3 regions of the Vibrio sp. 1078-1 genome follow, and region 1 is predicted to be linked to each of the others. Evidence: predicted binding sites of a transcription regulator. Region 1 holds the regulator's gene; each other region holds the start of a gene.
The links. Region 1 encodes MetJ, which represses methionine synthesis genes. Its sites were predicted from a motif close to TTAGACNTNTANANGTCTAA; they were not measured.
Positions count from the first base shown of each region.

Region 2: a site for MetJ is predicted at 2,057-2,076, ahead of metH (methionine synthase). Genes of this name have one in related genera too.
Region 3: a site for MetJ is predicted at 1,830-1,849, ahead of metN (methionine ABC transporter ATP-binding protein MetN). Genes of this name have one in related genera too.

Region 1 covers NZ_JAWOWM010000021.1:44,967-50,777, forward strand. The annotation lists gene R7190_RS23235 (bifunctional aspartate kinase/homoserine dehydrogenase II) at 1-2,257, opposite strand, end outside; gene R7190_RS23240 (O-succinylhomoserine (thiol)-lyase) at 2,273-3,433, opposite strand; gene metJ (met regulon transcriptional regulator MetJ) at 3,659-3,979, shown strand; gene R7190_RS23250 (malic enzyme-like NAD(P)-binding protein) at 4,092-5,369, opposite strand; gene bfr (bacterioferritin) at 5,576-5,811, opposite strand, start outside.
Region 2 covers NZ_JAWOWM010000015.1:194-6,004, forward strand. The annotation lists gene R7190_RS20820 (cation:proton antiporter) at 602-1,933, opposite strand; gene metH (methionine synthase) at 2,125-5,805, shown strand.
Region 3 covers NZ_JAWOWM010000009.1:158,613-164,423, forward strand. The annotation lists gene R7190_RS17130 (methionine ABC transporter permease) at 1-678, opposite strand; gene metN (methionine ABC transporter ATP-binding protein MetN) at 668-1,702, opposite strand; gene gmhB (D-glycero-beta-D-manno-heptose 1,7-bisphosphate 7-phosphatase) at 2,044-2,595, shown strand; gene treR (trehalose operon repressor TreR) at 2,670-3,617, shown strand; gene treB (PTS trehalose transporter subunit IIBC) at 3,794-5,218, shown strand; gene treC (alpha,alpha-phosphotrehalase) at 5,306-5,811, shown strand, end outside.

The DNA.
Region 1 (5,811 bases):
GCGCGTGCTCACGAGATAACGCTTCGACTCCCACCGTTGCTTTACCATTTTTTTCTAAACGCGCCACATAGCGAAGCACTTGATCGTTTCTCTGTGCTTTTGTCAGACGCTCTTGAAGTATTTCACTCAACAACGCTCCATTATCGAAGAAATCATCTAAGCTCAGTTCTCTTAATTCTTCTGGCACCAAAGACTCAACTTTAACGCTGTCTGGTTCTATATCTAGGCCCGATTCTCGAGCCAAGATGACTAACTTACGCATTACATCGGAGCCATCTAAATCAGAACGAGGGTCAGGTTCGGTTAACCCTTGCTGCCAAGCAAGATCGACTAAATCATTAAATGGCACAGAACCATCAAACTGTTGGAACAGCCATGATAGCGTCCCCGAGAAAATACCCGATAGAGCGACGATTTCATCCCCACTTTCACGAAGATCTCGCACGGTATGGTTTATCGGTAACCCAGCACCAACCGTTGCGTTGTATAGCCAATGACGACCAATTTTAGCGAATGCATCTTGAACCTGATGGTAGTACTGACTATCTGCGGAACCGGCCACTTTGTTGGCGGAAATCAAATGAATGCCTTGCTGTGCGATTTCTACGTAGCGCTGAGCCAAATCTTTACTCGCGGTAACATCAAGCACGACGGCTTCATCGTAGCTTTTAAGCGCTCCCAAACGTGCCAGCCAATCCCCATTGTTTGCTATGCTTTCATCATCAAATCGTTCAGCAACACTCACCGCCTCAATACCTTGCTCATCGAACCAATAGGTTTGGCTATCCACAACCGCGACAAGATCAAAGCTCATACCATGACGTTTTTCGAGCTCACTTTTTTGCGTCGCAAATAAATTTAACCAACTAGAACCAATATTACCCTTGCCACATAAAGCCACTGCCACGCGTTTTTGCGCTTGGAACAACTGGCTATGAATCGTTTGAACCAACGCCTCGGTATCAGTACGGCGCAAAACAGCGACTAGGCTCAGCCCTGAGTCTGTTTCAGAGATAAATTCTACCGGAGAGTGCTTTAGCTTCTGATAAAAGCCAAAGCAATGATTGGCGTTTTTCGTAACGCCTGCACCTACCGCAGCTAAGAGCGAGTAACCTTCTTTTAGCTTAATTTCTGCCTCTACCGCAAGCTCTTGCAAGTGTTTCAATGCACCACCGGCGATTTCTGCGGTGTAAGCCAAGCGTAGCGTATGCTGATCGGATTGAGCTTCAAATGCCAATGGCTCTAATTGCGCGCGCTGCAACGCTTGTAATACATCACTCTGTGTTTTTTCGAAGTCGTGCCCATGCATGAAAGACAACTGCACCAATAAAACATCATCCAATGAAGTAATAATTTTAGCGCCACGACCAGATGCCAATACACGCTCAATACGAGTAGAACCCGACTCTGGCAGATAGCTACACTTGAGATTAAGGTCCATGGTACTTTGCGCCACAGGCTGAAGCGTACGACTGTGTAGCACTGGGGCAGCTAAGCGAGCAAGTTCACTGGCTTCATCCAATCGAAGTAACGGTAATAAACAAGCGTCAGACACCAAACGTGGATCAGCACTATAGACACCAGCAACATCACTCCAAATCGTGACAGTACTGACTTCAGCAAGCGCGCCTATGACCGTTGCAGAATAGTCAGAGCCGTTACGACCAAGTAGGATGGTTTCTCCTGCCTCGTTCTGAGCCATAAAGCCAGTAATTACCACACGTTTATGGTTATGCTGCGCGAGGATCTCTTTAATTAAAGGGTGTGAACGAGCGCGATCAACCTCTGGTTGAGTTCCCGCTTCTGCACGTAAAAACGCTCGTGCATCTTGTGCAACCGCAGGGATAGAACGTTGAGATAATAACGCGGCCAATAGGCGAGCAGACCATACTTCTCCGTGCCCCAGTACCGCGGCTTTTTGCGCATTAGTGAGTGGTGCAGTCAGCTCCGAGAGAGTACTGAACTCATCATGTAATAAAGCTAACAGCTCTTCTTTTGCTTCACTCTCCAACAAGCTTTCTATTAGCTCAGTTTGAAACTGTCTTAAGCTTTGAAGCGCTTCATGCGCAATTCGGCCATCTTTATTTAACCCTTCCAAAAACTCAATCAAGCGGTTAGTGGTTTTTCCTGCGGCTGAGACGACCACAAGATCATTTTCTGTCGAATACTCCTTGAGAATACCCACAACGCGTAAGTAGCATTCTGGGTTTGCTAAGCTACTGCCACCAAACTTATGCAGCTGACGTTGTACAGTCATTGTTATCGTCTCCTATTACTGGGTAGCTTTAGCGAACGCTTGTTCTAAATCTGTGATGAGGTCTTGTGCATCTTCCAAACCGACAGACAAACGCAATAGTTGATGAGAGACCCCAGCCTCCGCCAGCGCCTCCTCACCCATTGCACGGTGCGTCATGGATGCTGGGTGGCAAATCAAACTTTCTACACCACCTAATGATTCAGCTAATGAAAACAGTTGGAGCTCTTTCACAAACACCTTTAACTGCTCAAACGAACCAGCAAACTCAAAACTCAACATAGAGCCAAAGCCCGTTTGCTGCTTTTTAGCGATGTCATGACCTGGATGTTCCGGCAGGCTTGGATGATAGATAGTTTTAACTAACGCTTGTTTCTGTAGGTAAGCCAGTACCTGCTGTGAGCTCTCTTCATGTACTTTCATACGAGCACCAAGCGTACGAATACCTCGCAGTGTCATGTAACTATCGAAAGGTGTGCCCGTTGCACCAATACAATTGCCCCACCATGCAAGCTCTTCTGCATGCGCTTCTGTGTTGGTGATGATTACCCCACCAATTACGTCCGAATGACCGTTGATGTACTTTGTTGTGGAGTGGATAACAAAATCCGCACCTAGCTCTAAAGGTTTTTGGTACACGGGTGTCAAAAAGGTATTGTCCACCGCAACTAACGCGCCGACTTGTTTCGCTTTTTCACAAGTAGCTGCAATATCCACTACGCGAACCAGAGGGTTTGACGGAGTTTCTAGCAAAATGAGTTTTGGTTTTTGTGCCAATGCAGCATCTAAAGCCTGTTCGTCTGATTGATCGACAAACTGAACCTTAAAATCGCCTTTGTTAGCTCGGGTATTAAAAAGACGATAGGTACCACCATAACAATCGTGAGGAGCAATAATGAGATCATCTGGGCCGAGAAAAGCGGAAACCCATAAATTTAATGCCGACGTACCGCAGTTAGTAACAACCGCTCCTTTTCCAGACTCAAGTTCAGATAGCGCACTTTCCAACAGTCCGCGGTTTGGATTACCAGATCGTGTGTAATCATACTTGGGCACTTCACCAAAAGCAGGAAAACCATAGTTAGTGGAAAGATAAATAGGTGGAACGACAGCATGATATTGGCTGTCTGATTCAATACCAGTGCGTACTGCAATGGTCGCAGGTTTGCGAGTGCTCATGGGTGTATCCTTTCACGGGTAATGACTTCTAAATAGGAATGCGCTATATCTAATGAGTAACATAAAGTGATCAACACGCTTCCTTTGCTGTTATGTTCACTTTACTCGTCAAAAAATGAGACGTCAACACTTCTAGACGTCTATATGTCTTTGCTTATGGCGGTAAATGCAGCTAAAATCAGCACCTAAATTATTTTTAACCGATTACATAAATGAAGGTGTGCAATGGCTGACTGGAATGGCGAATACATTAGCCCATATGCAGAGCACGGCAAAAAAAGCGAACAAGTAAAAAAAATTACCGTCTCTATCCCGCTAAAAGTTTTAAAGGTGCTAACTGATGAGCGTACTCGCCGTCAGATCAATAACTTACGCCATGCAACCAATAGTGAATTGCTATGCGAGGCATTTTTGCACGCGTACACAGGTCAGCCACTTCCGACAGATGAAGACCTTCGTAAAGACCGTCCTGATGATATTCCAACAGAAGTAAAAGCGCTGATGACGGAAATGGGCATCGAATTTGAGTCATTCGACGAAGAATAAAAAAGCCTGATAAGAGGTTTCAGGTAATAACTCTTGCCTCGAGCCAAATGAATGACATAAAAAATGGGACGCAATAGCGTCCCATTTTTGTGTATCACATCTGAAAGATATATTACTCTGCCATGTAGTTTTCAGGCATCTCGATACGAGCTACACCTGAATTAACCGCCGCCTGAGCAACCGCTTTTGCAACACGTGGTAGCAAACGTGAATCCATTGGTTTTGGAATAATATAGTCCGCACCAAACTCTAGCTTATCAACACCGGCAGCCTTCAATACGGCTTCAGGTACAGGCTCTTTTGCTAGCTCGCGAATCGCCTCAACGGCTGCAAGTTTCATTTCATCATTGATTTCACTTGCACGCACATCAAGAGCACCACGGAAAATGAATGGGAAACACAATACGTTGTTAACTTGGTTAGGATAATCACTACGGCCAGTACCCATGATCAAGTCATCACGAACTGCGTGAGCAAGTTCCGGCTTGATTTCAGGATCCGGGTTAGAACATGCGAATACGATTGGCTTATCAGCCATCAACTTCAACGCTTCCGCTGGCAACAGGTTTGGACCAGATACACCTAGGAACAGATCTGCACCTTCAATTACGTCTTCTAGTGTGCGCTTATCTGTATTGTTCGCAAATAACTGCTTATATTCATTAAGGTCATCACGACGAGTGTGAATCACACCTTTGCGATCTAGCATGTAGATTTTTTCGCGCATTGCACCGCATTTGATCAGAAGCTCCATACACGCTACAGCGGCAGCGCCAGCGCCAAGACAAACAATTGTTGAATCTTCAAGTTTCTTACCTTGAAGTTCGATTGCATTCAGCATACCCGCTGCCGTTACAATAGCAGTACCATGTTGATCATCGTGGAATACTGGTACATCACAACGCTCAATCAGACGCTTTTCAATCTCAAAACAGTCTGGTGCTTTAATATCTTCAAGGTTGATACCGCCAAAAGTGTCTGCAATGCTCGCAACAGTATCAACAAATTCATCGATCGTGCGGTGCTTAACTTCAATATCAATAGAGTCAAGACCTGCGAAACGCTTAAACAGTAACGCTTTACCTTCCATCACTGGCTTAGATGCAAGTGGACCTAGGTTACCTAGACCTAGAATAGCGGTACCGTTAGAAATAACAGCAACCATGTTCCCTTTTGCAGTGTACTTGTACACGTTATCCGGGTTTTGTGCGATTTCACGCACTGGCTCTGCAACACCAGGGCTGTAAGCAAGGGCAAGATCACCCGCCGTTTCCGCAGGCTTTGTAAGTTCGACAGCAATCTTTCCTGGAGTTGGATAAGCATGGTAATCCAATGCTTTTTGGCGATGTTCTTCTTCTGGAGTGGCTGCTTGGTGGTTGTCTTCAGACATGGACGTTTCTCTTTTTTATTTTTAGGTAAGGGGGCATAAATTCTATCGGATAGAAATCAAACTTCATAGGCAAGATTGCGAGCAATATCCTTAAAAAGCCGATAATAAAAGAGATTAGACCAGATAACGGGGTTAAGCACCTGATTTTCGAGTCAGGTGCTCTTTCTTCTTACTATTATTGGAGTATGCAAACTCAGAAAGTATCGTTACTCTTCGTCCACGTATTGCGCTTGGAGATAATTCTCAATACCAGACATTTCAATCAAGCCAAGTTGCGTCTCTAGCCAATCAACATGTTCTTCTTCATCTTCAAGAATATCTTGGAAGAGATCTCGAGACACATAATCTCGAATGTCTTCAGCGTAGGCAATCGCATCTTTTAAATCTGGAATAGCCGCCATTTCAAGCTTTAAGTCACACTCGAGCATTTCCTTGGTATCTT
Region 2 (5,811 bases), on a different contig from region 1:
GCATGTAACTCTGTGCCTTAGTCTTAGCCTTATTCCGATACCAAGCTCTAACCAAAGCTCCTTTTTATTCGATATTAGAAAATCTAGTTATGTGACAGAGTTTAATTGTTTGAGGTGTCGCTTGTTTCTAATTTGAAAACAGGACGACTTTGAATACAAGTTTAGTCTCACTGAGTTCAAGAGGGAGGGATTTAAACTTCCGTTAAGGCTTTGCTACCTGGGTGCCAGCTCAGTTTTATCTCGGTGAGGTTGCTAACCCGTTTGGGTTCTGAACGCAATCACCCTAAATGTCTCTTTCTCATAAAAATACAAACTCGCTCATTGCTAAGTATTGTGGAAGTTTAGCTTTGATGTTTGCGAGGAGCCTATATTGCCAAGGGAAGAGAAGTGATACAGATGAAAATGGGTAAATTAAAAGACTCGTCTATGAATACTATCTATCGGCAATAGTTAGTATCTATGAAAATGTAGCGTAGCGATTCTTCGTATATTTGATGGTATATCAAAGAATAAGGAGCCTTCGTCCTTGAAGGGGAGTCTGAAAATTAGTTATGAAAAAAGCAGCTAGGTAGCTGCTTTTTATTTATTAAGTTACGTGTCTTTAAGAGTCCACTGTCTCCGTATGTTCCGGAGTGGTTATTGCTTGGTTGTTCTCTTCCATCTTCTTCTCTTCTGCTTTTGCTTTTTCAATCATTGGAGTGATTGTTGAGCCTTGAATGAGGATAGAGAAAACAACGACGGAGTAGGTCATTACAAGAATAATCTCTTTTACATCGATTAACTTATCTTGAATCACCCAAATACCAGATGGAATGGAAAGTGCCATTGCCAATGCAAGGCCCCCGCGTAAGCCGCCCCACGTCAAAATACGTACTGACCACGGGTTATATTTTCTGTAACGCTTAAAGCCAATGTACGAGAGAAATACGCTTAAATAGCGAGCTGCTAGTACAAGAGGGACTGAAATAGCCATCATGATCCAGTCTTCTTTGTGGAATTCAAACAGCAGCATCGACATGCCGATCAGTAGGAATAACACGCCATTCAAGAACTCATCAACAAGCTCCCAAAAATGGTCAAGGTGATCTTCACTCTCTTTTGAAAAGCCAATAAAGCGTGTCCAGTTGCCAATCATAATACCGGATACAACCATTGCGAGTGGGCCTGATACATGGATGTATTCAGCAAATGCGTAACCTGCTGTTGGGACACCAATGGTAAGTAACAATTCCATTGAGTGATCATCGGTGGCACTGATCAAGTAGTGGAATAGCAAACCGAGGACGAAACCATATGTGATACCACCGATAGCTTCTTGGATGAAGAGTAAGGTGACACTACCTACAGTTGGTGCCTCAGTGCCAAATGCAATCGTAAATAGAGTGACGAAGATAACCAAACCGAAGCCATCATTGAAGAGCGATTCTCCTTCAATCTGAGTGGAGATACGTTTAGGAGCATCGAGTTTTTTCACAATAGCCAATACAGCGATTGGGTCAGTTGGCGATATTAGAGCACCAAATAGTAAGCAGTAGACCAAATCAAATTGGATGCCAATTAACTGACAAAACCCATACAGCGCAAATCCAATAAAGAACGTAGAAAACAGTGTAGCTCCAAGGGCTAAAACAGTGATCTCCCACTTTTGATCTTTAAGGTTCGGGAGTTTGATGCCTAGTCCACCAGCAAATAGTAAGAAGCCAAGAATGCCTTTGAGCAAGAAATCTTCGAAGTTAATCCTTGTGACCGTCTCCGTTGCAATTTCGGTGAGATGGAACCAGTTGTTTTGACCCGCAATTAAGATTAGAAGTGAAAGCACCATTGAACCTGCGGTAATCGCAATGGTGGTTTGCATCTTTCCTATCTTGCTGTTTACAAAAGCAATTAGCATCGCAGCTGCGGATAGAAAACATAAAGTATGATAGACCGACATAGAGCTCTCTATTTGTAACATTTTATGAATGGAATTCTCGGCTGATGCTGCTTAAATAGCAAACATTTTTTCGTGATTATTTTGCAAGTTAAGAAGGATATAAAATAATCATTAATTCTACGTTTAGACGTCTAGACTCCTGAAGTTTGTGTGATAGGATGGAAAGATAACTAAAGGAATGAGGCTGTACTGTGGGAAGTAACGTAATACAACAGATTGAAGCTCAATTGAAGCAACGTATTCTTTTGATTGATGGTGGTATGGGAACCATGATTCAAGGGTACAAACTTGAAGAGCAAGACTATCGAGGAACGCGCTTTGCGGATTGGCATTGTGATCTAAAAGGTAACAACGACCTGTTGGTTCTAAGTCAGCCTCAACTTATCAAGGAAATTCACGCTGCATATTTAGAAGCGGGTGCAGATATTCTCGAAACCAACACGTTTAACGCAACAACCATTGCGATGGCTGACTACGAGATGGAAAGCCTAAGTGAAGAAATTAACTTTGCTGCTGCCAAGCTTGCACGTGAAGTTGCAGACGAATGGACCGCAAAAACACCCGATAAACCGCGTTATGTCGCAGGGGTTTTAGGGCCGACGAACCGCACTTGTTCTATCTCTCCTGATGTAAACGACCCTGGATATCGAAATGTTTCTTTCGACGAGTTAGTTGAGGCTTACTCTGAATCGACTCGAGCGCTGATTAAAGGTGGTTCTGATCTTATTCTTATCGAGACCATCTTCGATACTCTTAACGCTAAGGCTTGTTCATTTGCTGTTGAAAGTGTGTTTGAAGAGATGGGTATTGAGTTACCTGTGATGATCTCGGGGACTATTACTGATGCTTCCGGTAGAACATTATCCGGTCAAACCACAGAAGCGTTTTACAACTCATTACGTCATGTTAAACCGATTTCGTTTGGTTTGAACTGTGCACTTGGCCCGGATGAACTGCGTCCTTATGTTGAAGAGCTCTCGCGTATATCAGAATCTTTTGTTTCCGCTCACCCAAATGCTGGGCTTCCGAATGCATTCGGCGAATACGATTTGTCGCCAGAAGATATGGCTAAGCATGTTAAAGAGTGGGCTCAAAGTGGCTTTTTAAACTTGATTGGTGGGTGTTGTGGTACAACTCCTGAGCACATTCGCCAAATGGCACTCGCGGTTGAAAATATCGCCCCTCGTCAATTACCTGAACTTCCCGTTGCTTGTCGCTTGTCTGGCCTAGAGCCACTCGCTATTGATAAAGACTCTTTATTTATCAATGTCGGTGAGCGTACGAATGTAACCGGTTCTGCGCGTTTTAAGCGCTTGATTAAAGAAGAGCTGTACGATGAAGCGCTCGATGTGGCTCGTCAACAAGTTGAAAATGGCGCTCAAATTATCGATATCAACATGGATGAAGGCATGTTGGATGCACAAGCTTGTATGGTTCGCTTTTTAAACCTTTGTGCGTCAGAACCTGAAATCTCAAAAGTACCAATCATGGTTGACTCTTCCAAGTGGGAGGTTATTGAAGCCGGTCTTAAGTGCATCCAAGGCAAAGGCATTGTTAACTCGATCTCTCTCAAAGAAGGCAAAGAGAAATTCGTTGAACAAGCTAAGTTGATCCGCCGTTACGGTGCGGCTGTGATTGTGATGGCGTTTGATGAGATTGGGCAAGCAGATACACGTGAGCGCAAAGTAGAAATTTGTACCAACGCTTACCGAATTCTTGTTGATGAAGTGGGCTTTCCACCAGAAGACATCATTTTTGACCCAAACATTTTTGCCATTGCTACGGGGATCGAGGAGCATAATAACTACGCGGTGGATTTCATTGAAGCCGTTGGCGATATCAAACGTGATTTACCACATGCGATGATCTCGGGTGGTGTTTCTAACGTCTCATTCTCTTTCCGTGGCAATAACTATGTACGTGAAGCGATTCACGCGGTGTTCCTCTACCACTGTTTTAAAAATGGTATGGATATGGGGATTGTGAATGCGGGTCAGTTAGAAATCTACGATAACGTGCCTGAAAAATTGCGTGAGGCTGTGGAAGATGTCGTTCTTAACCGTCGTGATGACGCCACTGAGAGATTGTTAGATATCGCGGCGGAATATGCAGGCAAAGGGGTAGGTAAAGAGGAGGATGCCTCTGCACTTGAGTGGAGAACTTGGCCTGTTGAAAAGCGCTTAGAGCACGCGTTAGTGAAAGGAATAACTGAGTTCATCGTTGATGATACCGAAGAGGCTCGTGTCAACGCTTCAAAGCCATTAGAGGTGATTGAAGGCCCATTAATGGATGGGATGAACGTCGTCGGAGACTTGTTTGGTGAAGGTAAAATGTTCCTTCCTCAGGTCGTAAAATCTGCACGAGTGATGAAGCAAGCAGTCGCGCATCTGGAGCCCTACATCAATGCAGAAAAGCAGGTGGGACAAACAAACGGTAAGATTTTGCTAGCGACGGTCAAAGGTGATGTACATGATATCGGGAAAAATATCGTTGGCGTTGTATTGCAGTGCAATAACTACGAAATTATCGATCTTGGTGTCATGGTTCCTTGCGAAAAGATCTTAAAAGTAGCGCAAGAAGAGAACGTCGATATTATTGGTTTATCAGGGTTGATCACACCTTCATTAGACGAAATGGTGCATGTTGCAAAAGAGATGGAGCGTCTCGACTTTAACTTACCTCTTCTCATCGGTGGCGCAACAACGTCAAAAGCCCATACAGCAGTTAAGATTGAGAAAAATTACAAGCATCCAGTGGTTTACGTGAACAACGCCTCACGTGCAGTGGGCGTATGTACTTCTCTTCTGTCTGATGAACGTCGCCCTGAATTTGTTGAAAAACTTGAAGCTGATTACGAACGAGTACGTGATCAACATAATCGAAAGAAACCGAGAACCAAACCAGTGACATTAGAAGCTGCTCGAGCGAATAAAGTTGCTATCGATTGGGAAGCTTATACTCCTCCAGTGCCTGTTAAGCCTGGCATTCATATCTTCGATGATTTTGATGTGGCTATATTACGTCAATACATCGATTGGACACCATTCTTTATGACTTGGTCACTTGTGGGTAAGTATCCAACAATTTTCCAACATGAAGAAGTTGGTGAAGAAGCAAAACGTTTATTCGAAGATGCCCACGAGATACTTGATCGAGTTGAGCGAGAAGGCCTGTTAAAAGCGCGTGGAATGTGTGGCTTATTCCCTGCTGCGAGCGTGGGGGACGACATTGAAGTTTATGCTGATGAAACTCGTACCGACGTTGTGAAAGTATTACGTAACTTGCGACAACAGACCGAGAAACCAAAAGGATTCAACTATTGTTTATCCGACTACATCGCACCTAAAGAGTCGGGTAAGCATGATTGGATAGGGGCATTTGCTGTCACTGGTGGTATTGGTGAACGAGAGCTTGCTGATGAATACAAAGCACAGGGAGATGATTACAACGCAATTATGATTCAAGCGGTGGCGGATCGCCTAGCCGAAGCGTTTGCTGAGTATTTGCATGAGCGTGTCCGTAAAGAAATTTGGGGTTATGCAGCTGATGAAGATTTATCTAACGATGATCTCATTCGTGAAAAATACCAAGGTATTCGCCCTGCGCCGGGTTATCCCGCGTGTCCTGAACATACTGAAAAAGGACCGCTTTGGGAGTTACTTAATGTGGAAGAGAACATTGGTATGACTCTAACCTCCAGCTATGCAATGTATCCGGGCGCGTCAGTCTCTGGTTGGTATTTCTCTCATCCTGACTCACGTTACTTTGCGATCGCACAGATCCAAGAAGATCAGTTAGAGAGTTACGCCGATCGTAAGGGGTGGGATAGGATCGAGGCTGAAAAATGGTTAGGGCCAAACATTAACGGTTAAATTGAT
Region 3 (5,811 bases), on a different contig from region 1:
TTATCTGTGGTCTACACGGCGCACCACTGCGTCGCCGATAGACTGAATAATCTGTACTAGAACAATCAACATCACGACAGTCACGGCCATGATAGTTACATCGTAGCGGTGGAAACCGTAACGAATGGCTACGTCGCCTAGGCCGCCGCCGCCTACCGTACCCGCCATAGCTGAGTAGCTAACGAGAGTGACCAAGGTAATCGTTACTGAGTTAACAATAGTCGGCATTGCTTCAGGTAGTAGAACTTTTGTGATGATCTGTGTTGGTGTCGCCCCCATTGACTGCGCTGCTTCCACCAAGCCTGTCGGTACTTCTAATAAAGCACCTTCAATAAGACGAGCGACAAAAGGAATGGCGCCAATAGTCAGTGGGACGATTGCTGCGGTTGTGCCGATAAAGGTTCCAACTAGCATTTTTGTCACTGGAATAATCGCAACCATCAGTACGAGGAATGGCACTGAGCGACCAATGTTAACGATAGCGCCTAAGCCGCTATTTAGTTTGGTGTTTTCAAGTAGGCCGCCTTTCTTAGTAATATGGAGGATTACGCCTAATGGAATACCCACAGCAAAGCCGACTAATCCGGCAACCGCAACCATGTAAAGCGTTTCCCACGTTGCACCTAAAAGTAGTTTGCTGTTTAAACTCAGCCATTCAGAAATCGTATTAAAGGACATAACCAAGTACCTCTACTTTTACGTTGTGCTTACGCAGGTATTCAAGAGCTGCGTTGTCATCTTCTTCGTTACCAAATAGCTCTGCGACCATCATGCCGAATTTCACGCCACCAGCGTAATCAAGGTCGGAACTCAAAATACTCACATCAATATTGTATTTACGAGAAATTTGCGACATTAACGGTGCATCGACGGTTGCGCCAGTAAACTCTAAGCGAACCAACGGATAGCTGCCATCAACACGCTCTGCTTGCAGACGAGCTTGGTAATCTTCAGGAATGGAAAGATCCAGCGTTGAGCGAATGAATTGGTGCGCTAGCTCTGTCTTAGGGTGCGCAAAAATATCGCCAACGGTGCCTTTTTCCACCAGCTCACCACCACCGATGATTGCTACTTCGTGACAGATGCTTTTTACGACTTCCATTTCGTGAGTGATAAGTAAAATCGTGATGTTGAGTTTGCGGTTGATCTCTTTCAATAACTCAAGGATAGATTGAGTTGTTGCTGGGTCTAGTGCGCTAGTGGCCTCATCACAAAGCAGCACGCTAGGATCGGATGCCAATGCACGAGCAATTGCCACACGCTGTTTTTGGCCGCCACTTAAGTTAGATGGGTAGCTCTCGTGTTTGTCGGCTAAGCCTACAAGCTTTAGCAACTCAGTTACTTTTGTTGTGATTTGCGATTTGTCTTTACCTGCCAGTTCTAGTGGCAGTGCTACATTATCAAACACAGTACGAGACGAAAGCAGGTTAAAGTGCTGGAAGATCATGCCAATGTTACGGCGTGTTTCGACTAGTTGTTTTTTGCTGAGTTTGGTTAGATCCACACCATCAACGATGATGGAACCAGAGGTCGGCGCTTCTAACATGTTTACGCAGCGAATCAGCGTACTTTTACCAGCACCTGATGAACCGATAACACCAAAGATGGTGCCTTTGTCGATGTGTAGGTTAATGTCTTTCAGGGCAAGGATTTCCTTACTGCCTTGGTAGAACACTTTATTGACGTTTTTTATTTCTATCATGTTTCAACCTGCCCAAAGATACGGGGAACTTCGCTGTCAAAAACGGCCTTTGACAGAACTTAATGTTGAGCTTTATCTCAATTTTCAGTTGATGCTATGGGTTAAGCAGAATGAAGTCAATAGATATTTTTACGTCTAGACGTCTAAATGTATGGATGTTCTGTTTCGAAACGGAGATGTATAGATAGAAAGGAGGAGGTAGACGGCAGGGCACCCTCAGATTTACCGATTCTTGCCCAACAAATCAACCGTTTTGTCGAGGCCTAGAATGAATTAGATAGTGTTGAAGTTTATAAGGTATGTAATAATCTGATTAAACCGAGTTAATAGAGAAATACGTTTTGGCAAAACCTGCTGTTTTTATCGATCGTGATGGCGTGATAAACGTTGACCACGGCTACGTTCATGACGAACATGATTTTGAGTACATTGATGGTGTATTTGAAGCGACGAAAGCGCTAAAAGATAAAGGCTACCTTCTAGTGTTAGTGACGAATCAATCGGGCATCGCACGCGGTAAATTCAGTGAAGACCGTTTCTTGTCTCTGACTCAATGGATGGATTGGAACTTTGCTGATAATGGTGTTGAGTTCGATGGTATCTATTACTGTCCACATCATCCAGAACATGGCATTGGCGAGTACAAGCAAGATTGTGAGTGCCGTAAGCCAAAACCAGGTATGTTCATTTCTGCGCGTGACTTCTTGAAGATCGACATGGAGAAATCTGTGATGATCGGCGATAAAGCTGAAGACATGATGGCAGCAGAAGCGGCAGGCGTTGGCACTAAGATTTTGGTTCGCACTGGTAAGCCAGTAACGGAACAGGGCGAAGCCATTGCAACGGTAGTATTGGATAGCATTGCAGATGTGCCTGCGTACTTAAACAAGTAATATTCATTACTGACTGAGATAAGGGAAGCCACTGCTTCCCTTTTGTTTGATTCCTTCTTTTAATCTGAACACTTATGAGCAAAAAACTCACCATTCTTGATATCGCAAAATTGGCAGGCGTGGGCAAATCGACAGTAAGCCGTGTGCTTACTAACGATCCAAAAGTGAAACCCCAAACGCGAGAGAAGGTAGAGCAAATCATTCGTGAATCAGGCTACGTCCCATCAAAGTCGGCGCAGTCGATGCGTGGTGGCAGCCAAAAAGTCATTGGGGTTATCATCTCCCGTTTAGACTCACCATCAGAAAATCGCGCCGTTGGTACCATGCTCAATGCTTTGTATTCCGCTGGTTATGATGCGGTGATCATGGAGAGCCAATTCGATCGCGATAAAACCAATGAGCATTTGGATGTGCTTAGACGTCGCAACGTCGATGGGGTGATCGTGTTTGGTTTTACTGGATGTGATGAGCGAGCATTGGCGGAGTGGGGTAATCGTATCGTCGTGATCGCGATGGACACGCAAATGGTTTCTTCGATCAACTACGACAACCAAGGTGTGATAGACATGGCTTTGTCTCATCTTGAGCAGCAATCTTTATCTCGCATTGCTTATATTGGTGTTGACCCTGAAGACAAAACCACTGGCTTAGCTCGTCTAAATGCTTATAAAGCTTGGTGTCAACGCAAACAAATTACACCTTGTTTCCAGACGGGTAAGTTGAGCCATGAAAGTGCTTATCAGTTGGTAGACAAAGTCCTTCAATCTGACACTCAGGCCATCGTGTGCGCCAGTGACACCATCGCGTTGGGCGTGATTAAGCGTCTTCAAGAGTTAGGCCGTGAAGATGTGGTTGTGACAGGTGTTGGTGGTAATGAATTGCTCTCTTTCCTTTTCCCTAAAGTATTTAGTGTCGACCCCGGTTATACCCTTGCAGGTGAGAAGTCCGCTAACATGCTGATCAATCAATTAAATGGCGATGAGGAAGTGGTTCACTTTACTCAACAGCCTATCGTTTATTGACCCACACTAAAACGATCTGCTCTAAAATTATACTGTGATCACTCTCAATTAATGGGACTGTTCCCATTTTGTTTTTTGCCTTCGGATGGCAATATTAAAATTAAGAAATGGGAATGTTCCCATTTATAAAAACAAAATGATGAATCGAATGTATCCAATACAGGGTGGACAAAGTTATGAGTAAGATTGCGCGTAAAGACGTGGAGCGTCTTATTGAGCTGGTCGGGGGGCCGGACAACATTGCCAGTGTAAGTCACTGTTTAACTCGCTTGCGTTTTGTTCTAAATGATACGGACAAAGCAGATACGAAACAGTTAGAAGCATTACCGATGGTGAAGGGCTGTTTTACCAACGCAGGCCAGTTCCAAGTGGTTATCGGTACTGAAGTGGATGAAGTTTACAAGGTACTGATCGGACTGACGGGTAAAAGTGAAGCCAGCAAAGACGAAGCGAAGAACGCTGCTCGTCAAAACATGAATATCGTTGAGCGTGGTATTTCCCACCTTGCAGAAATCTTTGTACCACTGCTACCAGCGATCATCACCGGTGGTCTGATCCTTGGTTTCCGTAACGTGATTGGCGACATCAAGATGTTTGATGGTCAAACGCTAACGGAAATCAGCCAGTTTTGGGCAACGGTACACTCTTTCTTATGGCTGATTGGTGAGGCGATCTTCTTCTTCCTACCGGTTGGCGTGTGTTGGTCGACAGTGAAAAAGCTCGGCGGTACTCCGATTCTGGGTATCACGCTTGGTGTAACATTGGTTTCGCCACAGTTGATGAACGCCTACCTGATTGGTAAGCAAGTACCCGAAGTGTGGGACTTTGGCTTATTTGCCATCGAGAAAGTGGGCTATCAGGCGCAAGTGATTCCAGCAATGCTTGCTGGTATGGCTCTGGCGTTTATTGAAACCAACTTAAAACGCATCATTCCGTCTTACCTTTACCTAGTGGTCGTGCCGTTTGTCTCAATCATTGTGTCTGTGATTCTTGCGCACTCTATCATTGGTCCATTCGGTCGTATGTTGGGTGACGGCGTGGCATTCGCAGCAAAAGCAGCCATGACGGGTGACTTCGCAATGATTGGCTCAACCATCTTCGGCTTCCTATACGCGCCATTGGTCATTACTGGTATTCACCACACCACCAACGCGGTTGACCTTCAATTAATGCAAGAGCTAGGCGGCACGCCAATTTGGCCTCTGATTGCGCTTTCAAATATTGCTCAAGCGTCTGCGGTCGTCGGCATCATTATCATCAGTAAAAAACACGGCGAGCGTGATATCTCAGTGCCTGCGGCTATCTCTGCTTACCTTGGCGTGACTGAACCGGCGATGTACGGCATCAACTTGAAATACAAGTTCCCAATGTTGAGCGCGATGATCGGTAGTGCGTGTGCTGCTGCTATTTGTGGTAGTGCGGGCGTAATGGCGAACGGTATCGGTGTGGGCGGTTTGCCGGGCATCTTGTCTATCCAACCGCAGTTCTGGGGCATTTTTGCTTTGGCTATGTTAGTCGCAATGCTGGTACCTGTTGCATTAACGTTAATTCTTTATAAGCGTGCACAAGCCAAAGGTGAGCTTGAGCCTGCAAACGCGTAATTCTATTTGAGGCAGTGACTTGGCTGCCTCCTCCTATTTTTCTTTTCAAATTTTAAGTTTCCGATTACTGGTAAGTGAGTGTTAGAAATGGCTATGACCAAGCATGATGAGAGCTGGTGGAAAACCGCAACCATCTATCAAATTTACCCAAAAAGCTTTTGTGACAGTGGCAGTAAAGGCACGGGCGACATCAAAGGGATCATTTCTAAGCTGGATTATCTTAAGCATCTTGGTGTGGATGCGATTTGGCTGACGCCGGTTTACCAATCGCCAATGATCGACAACGGTTATGACATCTCCGATTACTACTCGATCAACCCTGAGTTCGGCACGATGCAAGACTTTGATACTTTGCTAGCAGAAGCGCATCAGTTGGGTATTCGTATCATCATGGACATTGTAGTGAACCACACGTCGACAGAACACAAGTGGTTCCAATCCGCACTGGGTGATAAAAACAGCCCATACCGTGATTACTACATCTGGAAAGATCCGGTAGATGGTGCTGAACCAAACAACTGGCAATCAAAGTTTGGTGGCAACGCTTGGGCGCTGGATGAAAAAACAGGCCAGTACTATTTGCACCTTTTTGC